Linked DNA regions of Martelella endophytica. The protein of the gene in region 1 interacts with the protein of each later gene in a pairwise test. Links are inferred from orthologs where the notes say so. Each region holds a gene or a part of one and is shown in the gene's direction. Other genes may lie near its edges.

Evidence for each region. Proteins that work in one complex are often made in the same cells at the same time.
Region 2: the proteins of def (region 1) and TM49_RS21015 interact in binary tests that used the Escherichia coli proteins (3 or more experiments, as listed by UniProt). The link is inferred for Martelella endophytica from one-to-one orthologs.

The regions. Positions count from the first base shown.
Region 1 is NZ_CP010803.1:4,199,843-4,204,779, reverse strand. Bases 1,069-4,056 are described here. They hold def (peptide deformylase), read left to right. Parts: upstream 1,069-2,298; coding sequence 2,299-2,814; downstream 2,815-4,056. Other genes in these bases: truA (tRNA pseudouridine(38-40) synthase TruA), read left to right, coding at 3,774-4,056; fmt (methionyl-tRNA formyltransferase), read left to right, coding at 2,836-3,774; TM49_RS19445 (DNA recombination protein RmuC), read right to left, coding at 1,069-2,153. Also shown: TM49_RS19455 (nucleoside hydrolase), read left to right, coding at 1-8; TM49_RS19450 (ribokinase), read right to left, coding at 5-904; more of TM49_RS19445, read right to left, coding at 987-1,068; more of truA, read left to right, coding at 4,057-4,526; TM49_RS19425 (hypothetical protein), read right to left, coding at 4,549-4,937. UniProt on the Escherichia coli protein: Removes the formyl group from the N-terminal Met of newly synthesized proteins. Requires at least a dipeptide for an efficient rate of reaction. N-terminal L-methionine is a prerequisite for activity but the enzyme has broad specificity at other positions.
Region 2 is NZ_CP010803.1:4,505,016-4,508,940, reverse strand. Bases 1-2,951 are described here. They hold TM49_RS21015 (aspartate-semialdehyde dehydrogenase), read left to right. Parts: upstream 1-935; coding sequence 936-1,967; downstream 1,968-2,951. Other genes in these bases: TM49_RS21010 (HlyD family secretion protein), read right to left, coding at 2,053-2,951; TM49_RS21020 (phosphatase PAP2 family protein), read left to right, coding at 1-678. Outside these bases: more of TM49_RS21010, read right to left, coding at 2,952-3,093; TM49_RS21005 (MFS transporter), read right to left, coding at 3,113-3,925.

The DNA.
Region 1 (4,937 bases):
GACTTTAAAGTCTCGCCTCGACCTCGGCGATCACCGGAATGGACGGCTGGGCGCCGGGCTTGAGGCAGGCAAGCGCGCCGGCCACCGCCGCCTGGCGGGCCGCCTCCTCGAAGGCAAGGCCGCGGTCGAGGCCGCTTGCCAGATAACCGCAGAAGGTGTCGCCGGCGCCGACCGTGTCGATGGGCTCGATCTTCAGGCTGTCGATCTTGTGGAAGGCGCCTTCGTGCACGGCGATGACGCCATCGCCACCGAGCGTGATGACCATCGTCTGGCCGGTCTCATCATGGCGGGTCTTCAGCATCGCGGCACGGCCCGCGTCGCCGAGTTCGTTGGCACCGACGAGGCGCTCGAATTCCGTCTCGTTGGCAATCACGATATCGGCGAGCAGGCTGAGTTCGGCGGCTTCGTCGGTGAGCGGCGCGGTGTTGAGCACGGTTCTGACACCCTTCGCCCGCGCGGCCTCGAGTGCTGTGCGAATGGCGGGGGCAGGGATTTCGAGCTGCAGCATCAGGATATCGCCGGCCGCCATGCTGTCGACGGCGGCCCTGGCGTCCGCTTCATCGAGCGTGCCGTTGGCGGCGGCATTGATGACGATGACGTTCTCGCCATCGCCGCCGACGAGGATCATGGCGGTCCCCGTCGGGCCATCGGTTGTCTTCAGCGCGGAGAGATCGACGCCGGCAGCGTCAAGAAGCGCCGTTGCCGGCCCAGCGAATTCATCGGTGCCGACGGCGCCGGCCATTGCGACGCGGGAGCCAGCCCGGCGCGCTGCGAGAGCCTGGTTCGCGCCCTTGCCGCCCGGCGCGGTCGCGAAGGATGTCCCCGTCACGGTCTCGCCCGGTTCCGGCAGGCGTTTCGTCGTGGCGATGAGGTCCATGTTGATGGAACCGAAGACCGTGATCATGGTGTTCTCCCGAATTTATAGGCCCGCCGCCAGCGCTCAGGGCCGATCGGGATGTTTTATGGGAGGCGGGCGATGATGACAATCAGTCCTCGTCGACGATCCTGAGTTTCATGCGGCCGAGGTCCGAAGGCGACAGCGGCCGCTCCTCTTCCGTCACTGCGGGCTCCTTCACCTCGAATTCAAGCGCGCCGATACGTTCGCCGCGCCGGGCGATCTTGCCTGTCGAAACGCGGATCTGCTCGACGTCCTGACGGGCCTGTGAGAAATGCCCGGCGAGCTTTTCCACCCGTTCGTTCAGACGTGTCAGGTCGCCCATGAGATGCGCGACTTCGCCCTGGATCAGATGGGCCTGCTCGCGCATGCGCTGATCCTTCATCACCGCCTGCACGACCTGGATCGAGAGCAGCAGCAGGGTCGGCGAGACGATCACGACGCGGCGGGCGTGCGCGCGCTGGATGATCGCCTCGTGTTGCTCGTGAATGTCGGCGAAGATCGATTCGGAGGGGACGAACAGGAAGGCGGTGTCCTGCGTCTCACCGGGTATGAGGTATTTGCCGGCGATGTCGCGGATATGGGTATCAAAATCGCGGCGGAAGCGCTGCTTTGCGGCGCGGGCCTCCTCGTCGCTTGCGCTGTCGCGCAGCGCATTCCACGCTTCCAGCGGAAACTTGGCATCGATGACCAGCGGCGGGGCGCCGTTCGGCATGTCGATCAGGCAATCGGGGCGGGTGCCGTTTCCAAGCGTCGCCTGAAAATGATAGCTGCCGGAGGGCAGGGCGTCTGCAATGATCGTCTCCATGCGTCCCTGGCCGAAGGCGCCGCGGGTCTGCTTGTTGGAGAGGATCGCCTGAAGGCCGACGACGTCCTTTGCCAGCGACTGGATGTTGTTCTGCGCGGCATCGATGACGGCGAGCCGCTCCTGCAGTCGCCGGAGGTTTTCATGCGTGGTCTGGTGCTGCTGGTGCAGCGTCGAGCCAATGCGCTGGCTGAGGCCGTCGAGCCTGGAGCCGAGCGCGGCATTGAGCTCCGACTGGCGGCTGCCGAAGAGTTCGGCCATGGTCGCCATCCGCCCCTGCATCTCGCTCTGCGCCTGCACGAGGTTCTGCAGCTGATCGGTGAGCACATCCTCCCGCTTTCCCCCGCCGCGCCTGAGCGCGAAGGCGAGCACCCCGAGCAGCACGAGCACGCAGGCAACGAGCGCGACGACCATGGGATCGGCAGTCAGGATCAACTCGGACAGGCTGTTCATGGCATTCCCTCACATGTGGCCAGCCTAGCAGATGCTCACCGAAAGAAAAGATCAAAACGTGAACACGTAAAACTTTCCCGTTCAGTCCACCGTGCAAAACGACGAAACCATTTGCGTGGCGACAAGTTTGCGCTATTTGAGGCCCATGACGACCATGCCACTCATCATTTTGCCGGACCCCTTGCTGCGCAAGGTTTCCGCCCCCGTCGAGCGCGTTGACGCCGACCTGAAGAAACTTGCCGACGATATGCTGGAGACCATGTACGAGGCTCCGGGCATCGGCCTTGCCGCGATCCAGGTCGGCATACCGCGCCGGATGCTGGTGATCGACGTTTCCAACAAGGAGGACGAGGAGAAAGATCCTCTGGTGGTGATCAATCCCACCATCCTGACCTCCTCGGACGAGCGCTCGGTCTACGAGGAAGGGTGCCTGTCGATCCCGGAATTCTATGCCGAGGTCGAGCGACCCGCTTCGGTGCGCGTCAGCTACACCGATCTTGCCGGAAAGCAGCAGGAAATCGAGGCCGATGGCCTGCTCGCCACCTGCCTTCAGCACGAGATCGACCATCTCGATGGCGCCCTGTTCATCGATTACTTGTCGCGGCTGAAGCGCGAGCGGGTGATCAAGAAATTCAGCAAGGTCGCAAAGCACAAGCTTTGACCGGCCGCGAAAGGACGGAACATGGCGCTCAGGATCATTTTCATGGGAACGCCGGCGTTTTCGGTTCCGACGCTGAGGGCGCTGGCGGAAGCCGGTCACGAAATTGCGGCGGTCTATACCCAGCCGCCGCGCGCTGCCGGTCGGCGCGGGCTTGAAGAGGTCAAGTCGCCGGTCCATCAGGCCGCAGAACTGCTTGGCATCCCGGTCCGCACGCCACTCAATTTCCGCGAGGAGGAAGACCGTGCGACCTTCCGCGTGCTCGACGCGGATGTCGCGGTCGTCGTCGCCTACGGCCTGCTTCTGCCGGAGGCAATCCTCACCGGCGCCCGTCTTGGTGCCTATAATGGCCATGCCTCGCTGCTGCCGCGCTGGCGCGGTGCGGCGCCACTGCAGCGCGCGATCATGGCAGGCGATGCTGAAACCGGCATGATGGTGATGCGCATGGAAAAGGGCCTCGATACCGGCCCCGTGGCGCTCTCTGAACGGGTCGCGATCGGCGAGAACATGACCGCCGGCGAACTGCATGATCGGATGATGCATGTCGGCGCGAGGCTGATGGCCGAGGCTATGGTGCGGCTTGAGGCCGGCGACCTGCCCCTGACGCCCCAGGCGGAAGAGGGCGTGACCTACGCGAAGAAGATCGAGAAGTCCGAGACCCGGATCGATTTCAGCCGCCCCGCCAAAGAGGTTCACAACCACATACGCGGCCTTGCGCCCTTTCCGGGTGCCTGGACCGAGGTGCCGACCGGCCGCGGGCTGGATCGGGTCAAGGTGCTGGAAAGCGCGCTCGGCGAAGGCGAGGGGCGGGCAGGAACGGTGCTTGAAGGCCCCGGTGTGACGATCGCCTGCGCAAGTGGCGCCGTGCGGCTCCTGAAGCTGCAGAAGGCCGGCGGCAAGGCGCTCGACGCCGACGATTTCCTGCGCGGCACGCCGCTTCCCGCAGGCACGGTGCTTGTCTGATGCCACGCTACCGGATGACGGTCGAATATGACGGCACGGATTATGTCGGCTGGCAGCGGCAGGACAATGGCCGTTCGGTGCAGGGCGGGCTGGAAGCCGCCGCCTTTCGCATTGCCGGCGAGAAAGTGACGATCAAGGGCGCGGGACGAACCGATTCGGGCGTCCATGCCGAAGGTCAGGTCGTGCACCTCGATCTTGCCCGCGAATGGACGCCGTTCACGCTGCTGAATGCGCTGAATGCGCATCTGCGGCTCGCCAGGGAACGGATCGCCGTGGTCGACGTCGCGGTGGTGGCCGATGATTTCGATGCCCGGTTCTCGGCGCTGAAACGGCATTACCTCTATCGCATCCTGAACCGCAGGGCCCATGCCGCGCTCCTGCGCAAGCGTGTCTGGTGGGTTCCGAAGCCGCTTGATCACGAAGCCATGCATGAAGCAGCCCAGCGGCTCGTCGGCCATCACGACTTCACGACGTTTCGCTCCGTCCAGTGTCAGGCGAAATCGCCGGTGCGCACGCTCGATAGGCTCGATGTGACGCGAGACGGCGATTTCATCGAGATCCGCGCTTCGGCGCAGAGTTTCCTGCACAATCAGATCCGCTCCTTCGCCGGTACGCTGAAGCTTGCGGGTGAGGGCAAGATGTCGGCGGATGACGTCACGGCGGCGCTCGAAGCGCGAGACCGCAGCGCCTGCGGCCCCGTGGCGCCGCCGGAAGGGCTCTACTTCATGAAAGTCGATTATCCCGGCGACTGAGCCGCTGTCCGTTCAGACAGACTCAGTTCGGGTCGAAGCTCTGGCCGCTGACGCAGGCGATCGTCGAGGCGTTGGGCTGGTTCGGCAGCATGGCGTAGGCGGCGCGCTCTTCCTTGGTCTTGCAGACCGGCCGCACGATGGTGCTGAAGCCCTTGTCGGCGAGGCAGCGATCGATAACGCGGTCGCGCAGCTTCTTGTTGGTATCGTAGCTGTAGCTGTCGATGGGGGTCGCGTAGCCGCCGATTTCGCCGCAGGTCGTGTTGTTGTTGGAATCGGTTTTGCACCTGACGACACCCGGGATCCAGTCTCCGCCGGTGACCTCGGTGACCATGTTCTGCGGCACTTCCTTCAGTGCCGAGATGAAGCACTGATCGTAGGCGAGCTGTCGTTCGGAACGGGTACTGCCTTCCT
Region 2 (3,925 bases), 310 kb from region 1 along the record:
GAGCTGAACCCGGCCGTGCTCGACTACGGCAGTTTTGTCACCGATTTCGGCAATTCCGGCTGGATCCTTTTCACCAGCTTCCTTGCATTTGTCGTCGGCATCGCGGCCGCTGGAGGCGCCGGCGAAAAGACGCGCAGGTTGCGCGCGCGCGGTGTGTTCATGGCGCAGGCGGCCGCATTCCTGTTCATCTCCGTTGCCTCTTCGGGTCTGGCCGTCAACCTCATCAAGAAGACGATCGGCCGGGCGCGGCCAAGCATGCTCTACGAGAATTACGGACCATTCAGCTTCCAGCCGCTGGAATTCAGTGCGAAATTCGCCAGCTTCCCGTCGGGGCACTCGACCACGACCGCCGTCTTCTTCACGGCAGCAGCCTTCTTCTTCCCGAAGCACCGGGTGCTGTTTTTCTCGATCGCGGTCTGCATCGCGATCAGCCGGGCAATCGTCGGGGCGCATTACCCGAGCGATGTCGCTGCCGGCCTTGCATTCGGGGCCTGGTGCACCTATTTCGTCGCGATCTTGTTCTCGCGTTACCGCATGGTCTTCCGCATCGACGAGAGCGGCTGGCCGGTTCCACGCAACAGCATGGCAGCGCTGAAGCTCGATTTCCTGCACCGCAGTGCGCGCAAGCGCGGCCGCCCGCAATCCGAACTTGACTTGAGCCCGCAAAAGGGTCATTAGCCTTCGCGTAGAAGGAATAGGTCATGCCGCAATCTCTGCAGCACATTGCCGATTGCACCTGCCGGGGCGTTTGCGCCAGCGGCGGGCTTGCCTCGTCCTCCATCCAGACAAAAACGGCCAAGAAGACGACGAAAACCGTCTGACGTCTCTGGCCCTGCCGCTCTCTCCCCGGTCTGGCCGGGGACGGGAAGGCGCCGTTCAGGCCGCTCTTCCGCTCCCGCCACATTGAGGAGAGAAACGAAAGAGAGCTGATTATCATGGGTTTCAAGGTTGCAGTCGCAGGCGCTACCGGCAATGTCGGGCGTGAAATGCTGTCCATTCTGTCAGAGCGCGGGTTCCCGGCCGATGAGGTCGTGGCGCTGGCTTCCAGCCGTTCCGTCGGCAAGGAAGTGTCTTTTGGCGACAAGACTCTGAAGGTGAAAAACCTCGAGACCTACGACTTCTCCGATACCGATATCTGCCTGATGTCGGCCGGCGGCTCGATCTCGCAGAAGTGGTCGCCGAAGATCGGTGCGCAGGGCTGCGTCGTCATCGACAACTCGTCGGCCTGGCGCTACGACGCCGATGTGCCCCTGATCGTGCCGGAGGTCAATCCGGACGCTGTCACCGGCTTCACCAAGCGCAACATCATCGCCAATCCGAACTGCTCGACCGCCCAGCTCGTCGTCGCACTGAAGCCGCTGCACGATGCCGCGACCATCAAGCGCGTTGTCGTCTCGACCTACCAGTCCGTTTCCGGTGCCGGCAAGGATGGCATGGACGAGCTGTTCAACCAGACCCGCGCGGTCTTCGTCGCCGATCCGATCGAGACCAAGAAGTTCACCAAGCGCATCGCCTTCAACGTCATTCCCCACATCGACAGCTTCATGGAGGATGGCTACACCAAGGAAGAGTGGAAGGTTCTGGCCGAGACCAAGAAGATGCTCGACCCGAAGATCAAGGTCACCTGCACCGCCGTGCGCGTACCGGTCTTCGTTGGCCACTCGGAAGCGGTCAACCTGGAATTCGAGAAGGAAATCACCGCTGACGAGGCTCGCGATATCCTGCGGGAGGCACCGGGCTGCCTGGTCGTCGACAAGCATGAGGATGGCGGTTACGTCACCCCGGTCGAATGCGCCGGCGAGGACGTTACCTATATCTCGCGCATTCGCGAGGACGCGACGGTCGAGAACGGTCTCGCCATGTGGGTCGTTTCCGACAACCTGCGCAAGGGCGCGGCGCTGAACGCCGTGCAGATCGCCGAGCTTCTCGTTGAGCGCAACCTGGTCAAGCCGCGCGCGCTCGCCTGAGCTCCCACCAGTCATCGCTGAAAATCAAACGGCGCCGGAAAATCCCGGCGCCGTTTGTGTTTCCGGCCCGTGAACCGGTATCGCTTCAGCTCTGGCTGGTATCGATGCTGGTGACCACAGAGAGCCCCGGTCCCAGCTTTTCGGCGTCCGGCTGGCCGGGATCGATCGCGATGCGGACCGGGACGCGCTGTGCCACCTTGGTGAAGTTGCCGGTGGCATTGTCGGGGGTGATCACCGAAAACTGTGAGCCGGAGGCCGGCGAGAAGCTCTCGATGTGGCCGGTGAAGCGCTCGCCATTGAGGGCATCGACGGTGAAGGTGACCTTCTGACCTTCTCTCAGCCCGTCGAGCTGGGTCTCCTTGTAGTTGGCGATGATCCAGCGATCCGGCGGCACAAGGGCGACGAGTTGCGAACCGGCCGAGACATACTGTCCGCTGCGCGCCTTCACCTGGCCCAGTGTGCCGTCAAAGGGAGCGGTGATCCGGGTGTTGTCGAGGTTGATCGCCGCGAGCTCTCGTGAGGCCTCGGCGGCCGAGACATTCGCCTCGAGCGAGCGGCGGTTGACGATCGCCGTCTGCAGGGCTTCCTTGGCCACGTCGACCGAGGCATTGGCCTGCGACAGGGCGGATTTCGCCTGGTCGAGGGCCGCCTTTGCCTTGTCCACATCGCTGCCGGTTGAGAGTTCCTTGGCCTGCAGGCGCTCGATGCGATCCCATTGGGACTGGGCGTTTTCGAGGCTGGCCCTGGCGCTTTCGACACCGGCTTCGGCCGAGGCGATATTGGCCTTGGCGGTCTGCTGCGATTGCGCATTGGCTGCAAGCGAAGCCTTGGCGGCCTCGAGGCTCGCCTCTGCCTGGGCGAGCTGCTGCGTGTAGATGCGGTCGTCGAGGCGAACGATCAGGTCGCCTTTCTTGACCGACTGGAAATCCTTGACCGGAACGTCGGTGACGATGGCGGACAGCTGCGGGGAGAGCAGCGTGACCTTGCCCGTAACATAGGCGTCGTCGGTGCGCTCGACAGAGCCGGCGAACGGCGGAAGGTTCCAGGCAAAGAGCAGCGCGACGATGCCGGCAATGCCGATGGCAAGCGTCAGATAGGTGGAAAGGGAGCGAATGATGCGTGTCATTTTCTTGTCTTTGTCGTTTTCAGGCCGCAAGGCCTTCGGCGGCCGCGCGCTTGTGTTCCCAGGTTTCGAATGCAACATCGATGATGAGAACGACGAGAGCGACGCAGGCCAGAAGTGAGAGGAAGCGGAAGGCGTCGTTATAGGCGAGCACATAGGCCTGGGTGCGGACCTGGCTCGCAAGCTGCACCGCGCCTTCGGCGTTTCGAACCGCGGTATCGGTGATCGTCTGCGCATAGGCGCCGGCAAGCTGGGTGATGCGCTGGCTGATCAGCGGATCGCCCGAGGTCAGGTCCTGGACGAGCGCGGCGGAATGGACCTGCTCGCGCCAGGTGACAAAGCTGCCGAACAGCGCCGAGCCCAGAATGCCGCCGACCCTTTGCGTGGTCAGGAACACGATGATGAAGCTCAGGATATAGTTCGGACCTTTCTTGAGGGCGGACATCAGGCCGACCAGCATGGCGGGCGGCAGGTACAGGCCCGCGGCGAAGGCGATCAGCGTCTGGCTCAGGAACATCTGCGGCGGCCGCGTCAGGCTGGTCGAATGGCTGTCGAGCCAGGTGCCGATGATCAGCAGCACAAGCGCGAAGCCATGCATGTAGGCGACGCGCCCGGGCTTCAGGATCCGCGAACAGGTCACCCCGGCCGCGATCGTCGACAGGATGATGACGATGTAGAGCGGGCGCATCTGCTCGTTGCTGAGCCCGAGCATCATGAAGAAGGCCCGCGCGCCGCTCGACTGTTCCGACAGGATGATGCGGAAGACCAGGAGCGCCCCGGTGAAGTGAAGGATCTCGGCCGAGGTGATCCAGCGGACATCGAGAAGCGGGTTCTC